Regions from separate parts of the Streptomyces sp. NPDC020731 genome, predicted to be linked through region 2. Evidence: riboswitches for the same ligand, from Rfam matches in the RefSeq annotation. Region 2 holds a riboswitch; each other region holds the start of a gene.
What was found. A riboswitch is a leader RNA that binds a small molecule or an ion and turns the genes downstream of it on or off. The one in region 2 is predicted to bind thiamine pyrophosphate.

Region 1 (2,258 bases), on a different contig from region 2:
GTGGATCAGACCGGTGTTGTCGTCGGTGTTGCCGGTCAGCGCGGCCCACCCGATGAACACCGAGCCCAGGAAGCCGATCAGCAGCAGCGAGATCAGTGTGCCGAGCACCGCCACCGACGTACGCGCCGACAGCCCGTGACACAGGTACAGGGCGATCAGCATGATCGCGCTCGCCCCCACCACCGCCACGACCAGCGGGTTCGATCCCTGCAGGATCGCGGGCAGGATGAAGAAGTTGAGCACCAGGAAGCTGATCGCCAGCGCGACCAGCGCCATGACGCCACGCAGCCGTCCCACGGCCACGACGGCGAGCGCGAAGATGCCCGCGAGCAGCGCCATCGGGAAGCGCCGGTCCACATCGGTGACCGAGTACTGGAGGTCCTCGGGCGCGGAGGGCTCGTAGGCGACCACGACCTTCTGGCCCTCGCTCAGCTGCCGGGACTGGTCCGGCTGCACGATCTCGTTGAACGTACGGCCCTTGTCGTCGCCGGTGTCGACCCGGATCGTCGCCTTCTTGCAGGTACCGCCCGCCTGCTGCTGGGCGGACGAGCCCTCGGCGGTGGAGGTGTCGCCGGTCGGGACGCCCCCGGAGGCGTTGACGGACTGACAGCTCAGCTCGACCACCTTGGTGACCGTGGCGCGCTGTGTCTGCCGGTCGAAACCGACGCCTGTGCGCTCGTGCGCCGGGGCACCGCCCGGCCACAGCACGGCGAGTCCGATCAGCACCGCCGCCGTGAACGGGATCAGGATCGCCGCGATGACCTTGCGCAGGTGCTGGGAGACGGGCGCCGCCGGGCCGTGACTGTGGCTGTGCCCGTGCGCGTGGCCGCCGCCGTCTCCGGCACCGGGTGTGCGCGGTGGTTCGGGCGGTGGATACGGAGGAGGTTGAGTGGAGCTCACCGCCCGATCATCGCAAGAACGGGATGGGCCCTCTGTTCACCGCGCCAGAAATGACGCTAGCGTGGAGGCGCTTTTGTACACGCGGGAGCTCGGAGCACCGGGCTGAGAGGGCGCTGACCTCCGTCCCAGCGATGTTTCACATGAAACATCACCGAATTGCGAGTGATGTTTCACACGGAACGTCGGCAGACGGAAACCGCTGCGTCGACCGCCGAACCTGTTACCGGGTAATGCCGGCGTAGGGAGTAGGTCTCATGACCAACAAGGACGCACGCACGCCTGCCTCCACGCAGAACCCGACGGAGACGTCGGTGAACGGGGAGGCCGGGAAGTCCATCGGCTGGCACAAGGCGTACGTCGAGGGCGCACGCCCCGACCTGCGGGTGCCGGTCCGTCAGGTGCACCTCACCAACGGGCAGTCGGTCACGCTGTACGACACGTCGGGCCCGTACACCGATCCGCTCGTCGACACCGACGTCCGCCGGGGCCTGGCTCCGCTGCGGGAGAGCTGGATCATCGCCCGCGGTGACACGGAGGAGTACGCGGGCCGTCCCGTCCGTCCCGAGGACGACGGGATCAAGCACACCTCTCCGCGCGGGGGCCTGCGCAATCTGGACGCCGTGTTCCCCGGCCGGCCGCGCCTGCCGCGCAGGGGCCGCGGGGGCCGGGCGGTCACGCAGCTGGCGTACGCGCGCCGTGGTGAGACCACGCCCGAGATGGAGTTCGTCGCGGTCCGGGAGAACGTCTCCCCCGAAGTGGTCCGTGAGGAGATCGCGGCGGGCCGGGCGGTGCTGCCGGCCAACGTCAATCACCCGGAGATCGAGCCGATGATCATCGGCAAGCGGTTCCTGGTGAAGGTGAACGCCAACATCGGCAACTCGGCGGTCACGTCCTCCATCGAGGAGGAGGTCGAGAAGATGACCTGGGCGACCCGCTGGGGCGCCGACACGGTCATGGACCTTTCCACCGGCCGGAACATCCACACCACCCGCGAGTGGGTGCTGCGCAACTCCCCCGTCCCCATCGGCACCGTGCCGCTCTACCAGGCCCTGGAGAAGGTCGACGGCCGGGCCGAGGAACTGACCTGGGAGATCTACAAGGACACGGTCGTCGAACAGGCCGAGCAGGGTGTGGACTACATGACGGTCCACGCGGGCGTGCGTCTCGCGTACGTACCGCTCACCGCCCACCGCAAGACCGGCATCGTCTCCCGCGGCGGCTCGATCATGGCCGCATGGTGCCTGGCGCACCACAAGGAGTCGTTCCTGTACGAGAACTTCGAGGAGCTCTGCGAGATCCTCGCCGCGTACGACGTCACGTACTCGCTCGGCGACGGCCTGCGGCCCGGGTCCATCGCG
Region 2 (2,258 bases):
CCCTCGGAGAGGGGCGTGGCGGGCCACTGCGCGCGCGGGACGACGGTTTCGTTGAGGGCGGCGGCCACCCCTGAGGGCGCCTTGGTGAGCGACTTCACGACGAGGTCGAGGGCCGTGCCGGGCGCGAACCGCCGGTGTTCCCCGTTGACCGAGATGTTCATGCGGGCTGCTCCGTGCGGACGGCGGCGCCGAAGCGCCGGGGGGTGAACGGACGGGCCACCTCCGGCAGCGCGCCGGTGGTCAGGACCTCCGCCATGGCATCGCCGGTGACCGGTGTCAGCAGGACACCGTTGCGGTAGTGGCCGGTGGCGAGGAGCAGCCCCTCGAGGCCGGTCGGGCCGAGCAGCGGCGCGTTGTCGGGGGAGCCGGGGCGCAGGCCGGCCCGGGTCTCGGCCAGCGGCAGCTCGGTGATGCCGGGGACCAGCTCGTGGGCGTCGCGCAGCAGCTCGTACACACCGCCCGCGGTCACCGTCGTGTCCCAGCCCGTCTCCTCGCTGGTCGCCCCGATCACCAGCTCGCCGTTCTCGCGCGGCACCAGATAGACATGGCTGCCGCGCACCACGGCCCGCACCGTCCGGCTCAGGAAGGGACCGTGCCGCGCGGGCATCGTCAGCCGTACCACCTGCCCCTTCACGGGACGGACGGGCGGCAGCACGTCCTCCCGGACGCCCGCGAGCCGCCCGCTGAGGCTGCCCGCGGCGAGCACCACCTGCCCGGCGCCCAGTTCGGTGCCGTCGGCCGTGACGACGCCCGTCGCGCGATCTCCCGCGACCACGAGCCGCTCGGCCCACGCGCGGTGGACGGTCACGCCCGCGCGCTCACAGGCGGTGACCAGCGCGGTCGCCAGCCGCCGGGGGTCGATCTGGTGGTCGCCGTCCACCCGCAGCCCGCCGCGCACCCCCGGCGCGAGCATCGGCTCCAGGCGCCGGCAGTCCCGCCCGGAGAGCCACTGCGAGTCCAGCCCCGACCGCTGCTGCAGGGCGTGCAGGTCCCGCAGGTGGGCGCGGTCGTCGGCGTCCAGCGCCACGGCGAGCGTGCCGCACGCGCGGTAGCCGAGGTCCTGGCCGGTCAGCTCGGTCAGCTCGGCCGCGAAGACGGGATAGCGCCGCGCGGAGGCGAGGTTCAGACCGAGCAGGGTCTCCTCGCCGTAGTGCAGTTCCGTGACGGCGGCCAGCATCCCGGCGGCCACCCGGGCGGCGCCACCGCCCGGTTCGGGGTCCACCACGGCTGTGACGAGACCGCGCTGCGCGGCCCGCCAGGCCGTGACCAGACCGATGATTCCGCCCCCGACGACGAGGACGTCTGAGGTACGCGTGGGCGACATGGGCGTCCAGCCCCTCCCTTCGCCGGCATGACCCGGATCAGGTTCGTACGGTCGGAGGCCGCCAGCCTCCCTCTCAGCCCGGTGCGTCCGGGCTCCCGCGAGTGCTTGTACGTTGGCCACCCTAGCCCGCACCGCACCGCGCCTGTAAGGGAGCCTCCGCGTGGCACCATCGCTCGACGGACTCGTCCTCGCCCCCGTGGCCGACCAGGCCCCCGGCCAGGTCGGCACCCGCACCCGGTTCGTCTACCACGAGCGGGACGGCGAGATCTGGGCCGAGTACGCGGGCGGCGACGTCGTGCGCGGGCACTTGGTGGGCACCCGCGCGGGGGACCGGCTGGACTTCCGGTACGTGCAGCTGAAACGGGACGGCACCACCTCCTCGGGGCACTGTGTGTCGACGGTCGTGGAGCTGCCCGACGGACGGGTACGGCTGGAGGAGAGCTGGGCGTGGGAGTCGCAGCCGGGCAGCGGGACGAGCGTGGTGGAGCAGCTCGGCCGATGACGTCGCGTCAGGTGTCTAAGGTGATCGGGTGAGCGAGCAGACGCAGCAACCGGGACGGTCCGAGCCGCGGCGGGTGGTGGTGGCGGGCGCGGGCATGGCCGGTGTGCAGACCGCCCTCGCCCTGCGGGAGCAGGGCTTCACCGGCACCGTGACCCTGATCGGCGCGGAACCCCACCAGCCGTACGACAGGCCGCCGTTGTCGAAGGCGGTGCTGCTCGGCAAGGCCGAGGACTCCGCCTTCGACGTCGACTTCGAGGACGCCGGCATCGAACTGCGGCTCGGCTGCGAGGTGCTCGGCCTGCGCCCCGCCGACCACGAACTGGACACGGAGACCGGACCCGTCCCGTACGACGTCCTGGTGGTCGCCACCGGTGCGGAACCGGTCCGGCTGCCGGGCACGGAGGGCGTCCCCGGCGTCCATCTGCTGCGCAC
Region 3 (2,258 bases), on a different contig from region 2:
CCGTCGGCCTTCAGTCCGCGCGCGACGATCGCGGTGACGGGGTAGGCGAAGAAGACGGCGAAGAACGCGACGGGCACGGCCATCAGGCCGAGCCGCGCCGCGCTCCCGCGCCGCCCCGCCGCGGTCCGCGTCACTTCAGTACGAGCGAGGCCCACGACTTGACCCACTGGTCACGGTTGGTGGCGATCTTCTCCGGGTCCATCGTCTGCGGGTCCTTCGCCTGCGGTCCGAACTTCACGAACTCCTCGGGCACCTGGGCGGCCTCCCGCACCGGGTACACGAACATGTTGAGCGGCATGTCGTCCTGGAACCGCTTGCTGATCAGGAAGTCCAGCAGCGCCTTGCCGCCCTCGGGGTTCTTCGCGTTGTCCAGCAGGCCCGCGTACTCGACCTGGCGGAAGCAGGTGCCCTCGGCGACGCCGGTGGGGGCGGTGTCCGGCTTGGGGTCGGCGTAGATGACCTCGGCGGGCGGCGAGGAGGCGTAGGACACCACCAGCGGACGGTCGGCCTTGGCCTTCCTGCCGCCGGCCGAGCCGGAGAACTCCTCGTTGTAGGCCTGCTCCCAGCCGTCGACCACCTTCACGCCGTTGGCCCTGAGCTTCTTCCAGTAGTCCTGCCAGCCCTCGTCGCCGTACTCGGCTGCCGTGCCGAGCAGGAAGCCGAGGCCGGGCGAGGAGGTGGAGGCGTTCTCGGTGACGAGGAGGTCCTTGTACTCGGGCTCGACCAGGTCGTCGAGGCTCTTCGGCGGGGTCAGGCCGTGCTCGCTGAACCACGCCTTGTCGTAGTTGACGCAGACGTCACCGCTGTCGACGGGGGTGACCCGGTGCTTGTCCTGGTCCACCCGGTACTCGGGCAGGATCAGATCGGAGCCCTTCGCCTCGTACGGCTGGAACAGCCCGTTGTCGAGGGCGCGGGAGAGCAGGGTGTTGTCGACGCCGAAGAAGACATCGCCCTGGGGGTTGTCCTTGGTGAGGATGGCCTTGTTCACGGCCTGCCCGGCGTCGCCGTCCTCGAGGACCTTCAGCTGGTAGCCGGACTGCTTCTCGAAGGCGGCGACGACGTCCTTCGACACGGCCCACGAGTTGTGGCTGACGAGGGTCACGGTCTTGGACGACCCGCCCCCGCTCGAGTCGTCGCCGTCGGACGACCCGCACGCGGACAGCGTGACCAGCCCCAGCCCGACGGCCAGGACCGTGACCTTCTTGGTGATGCCCACTTGATTCCTCCTGGAGTGACCAGGAAGAGACGCGGCCCTGCCCGGGACCCCTCTGAGAGGTCCCGGGCAGGGCGCAACAGCTCGAGTGATGACCGATCTCCCTACCCAGAATGACCTGGGCGAGGTTCGGAGGGTCTGCGGCCGGTGCCGCACTCTCAGCGCTGTGGCGCTCCCCTGTCGGAATATGAAGATGTGCTTACGCGAGTCACATTACCTCTCGCTCGCGGCGAGCTGACCACACGCCCCGTCGATCTCCTGTCCACGGGTGTCCCGGATCGTCACCGGCACGCCGTGCGCGGCGATCGCCTCCACGAACGCCTTCTCGTCCTCGGGGCGGGAGGCGGTCCACTTGGAGCCGGGCGTGGGGTTGAGCGGGATGAGGTTGACGTGCACCGGCCGGCCCTTGAGCATCCGTCCGAGGCGGTCGCCGCGCCAGGCCTGGTCGTTGATGTCCCGGATGAGCGCGTACTCGATGGACAGCCGCCGCCCGGAGGTGGCCGCGTACTCGAACCCGGCGTCGAGGACCTCGCGCACCTTCCACCGCGTGTTCACGGGGACGAGGGTGTCGCGCAGCTCGTCGTCGGGGGCGTGCAGCGAGATGGCGAGCCGGCACTTGAAGCCCTCGCCGGTGAACCGGTGGATGGCCGGGACGAGACCGACGGTGGACACGGTGATCCCGCGCTGGGACAGCCCGAGCCCGTCCGGCTCGGGGTCGGTGAGGCGACGGATGGCCCCGACGACCCGGTTGTAGTTGGCGAGCGGCTCACCCATGCCCATGAAGACGATGTTGCTCAGCCGCGCCGGGCCACCGGGCACCTCGCCGTCCCGGAGCGCCCGCATCCCGTCCACGATCTGGTGCACGATCTCGGCGGTGGACAGGTTCCGGTCGAGGCCGGCCTGCCCGGTCGCGCAGAACGGGCAGTTCATGCCGCAGCCGGCCTGGGAGCTGATGCACATCGTCACCCGGTCCGGATAACGCATGAGCACGGACTCGACGAGCGTCCCGTCGAACAGCTTCCACAGCGTCTTACGGGTGGTGCCC

Region 1: it holds a riboswitch for thiamine pyrophosphate, as region 2 does, so the genes downstream of both, thiC (phosphomethylpyrimidine synthase ThiC) here and thiO (glycine oxidase ThiO) in region 2, are expected to answer to the same signal.
Region 3: it holds a riboswitch for thiamine pyrophosphate, as region 2 does, so the genes downstream of both, ACH4VX_RS13455 (thiamine ABC transporter substrate binding subunit) here and thiO (glycine oxidase ThiO) in region 2, are expected to answer to the same signal.

Annotation. Positions count from the first base shown of each region.
Region 1 covers NZ_JBIRTN010000010.1:155,361-157,618, reverse strand. The annotation lists gene ACH4VX_RS17655 (YibE/F family protein) at 1-900, opposite strand, end outside; TPP riboswitch at 972-1,162, shown strand; gene thiC (phosphomethylpyrimidine synthase ThiC) at 1,155-2,258, shown strand, end outside.
Region 2 covers NZ_JBIRTN010000004.1:377,683-379,940, reverse strand. The annotation lists gene thiS (sulfur carrier protein ThiS) at 1-161, opposite strand, end outside; gene thiO (glycine oxidase ThiO) at 158-1,324, opposite strand; TPP riboswitch at 1,322-1,433, opposite strand; gene ACH4VX_RS08775 (hypothetical protein) at 1,485-1,826, shown strand; gene ACH4VX_RS08770 (NAD(P)/FAD-dependent oxidoreductase) at 1,855-2,258, shown strand, end outside.
Region 3 covers NZ_JBIRTN010000007.1:257,013-259,270, reverse strand. The annotation lists gene ACH4VX_RS13460 (ABC transporter permease) at 1-83, opposite strand, end outside; gene ACH4VX_RS13455 (thiamine ABC transporter substrate binding subunit) at 131-1,216, opposite strand; TPP riboswitch at 1,297-1,402, opposite strand; gene rlmN (23S rRNA (adenine(2503)-C(2))-methyltransferase RlmN) at 1,427-2,258, opposite strand, start outside.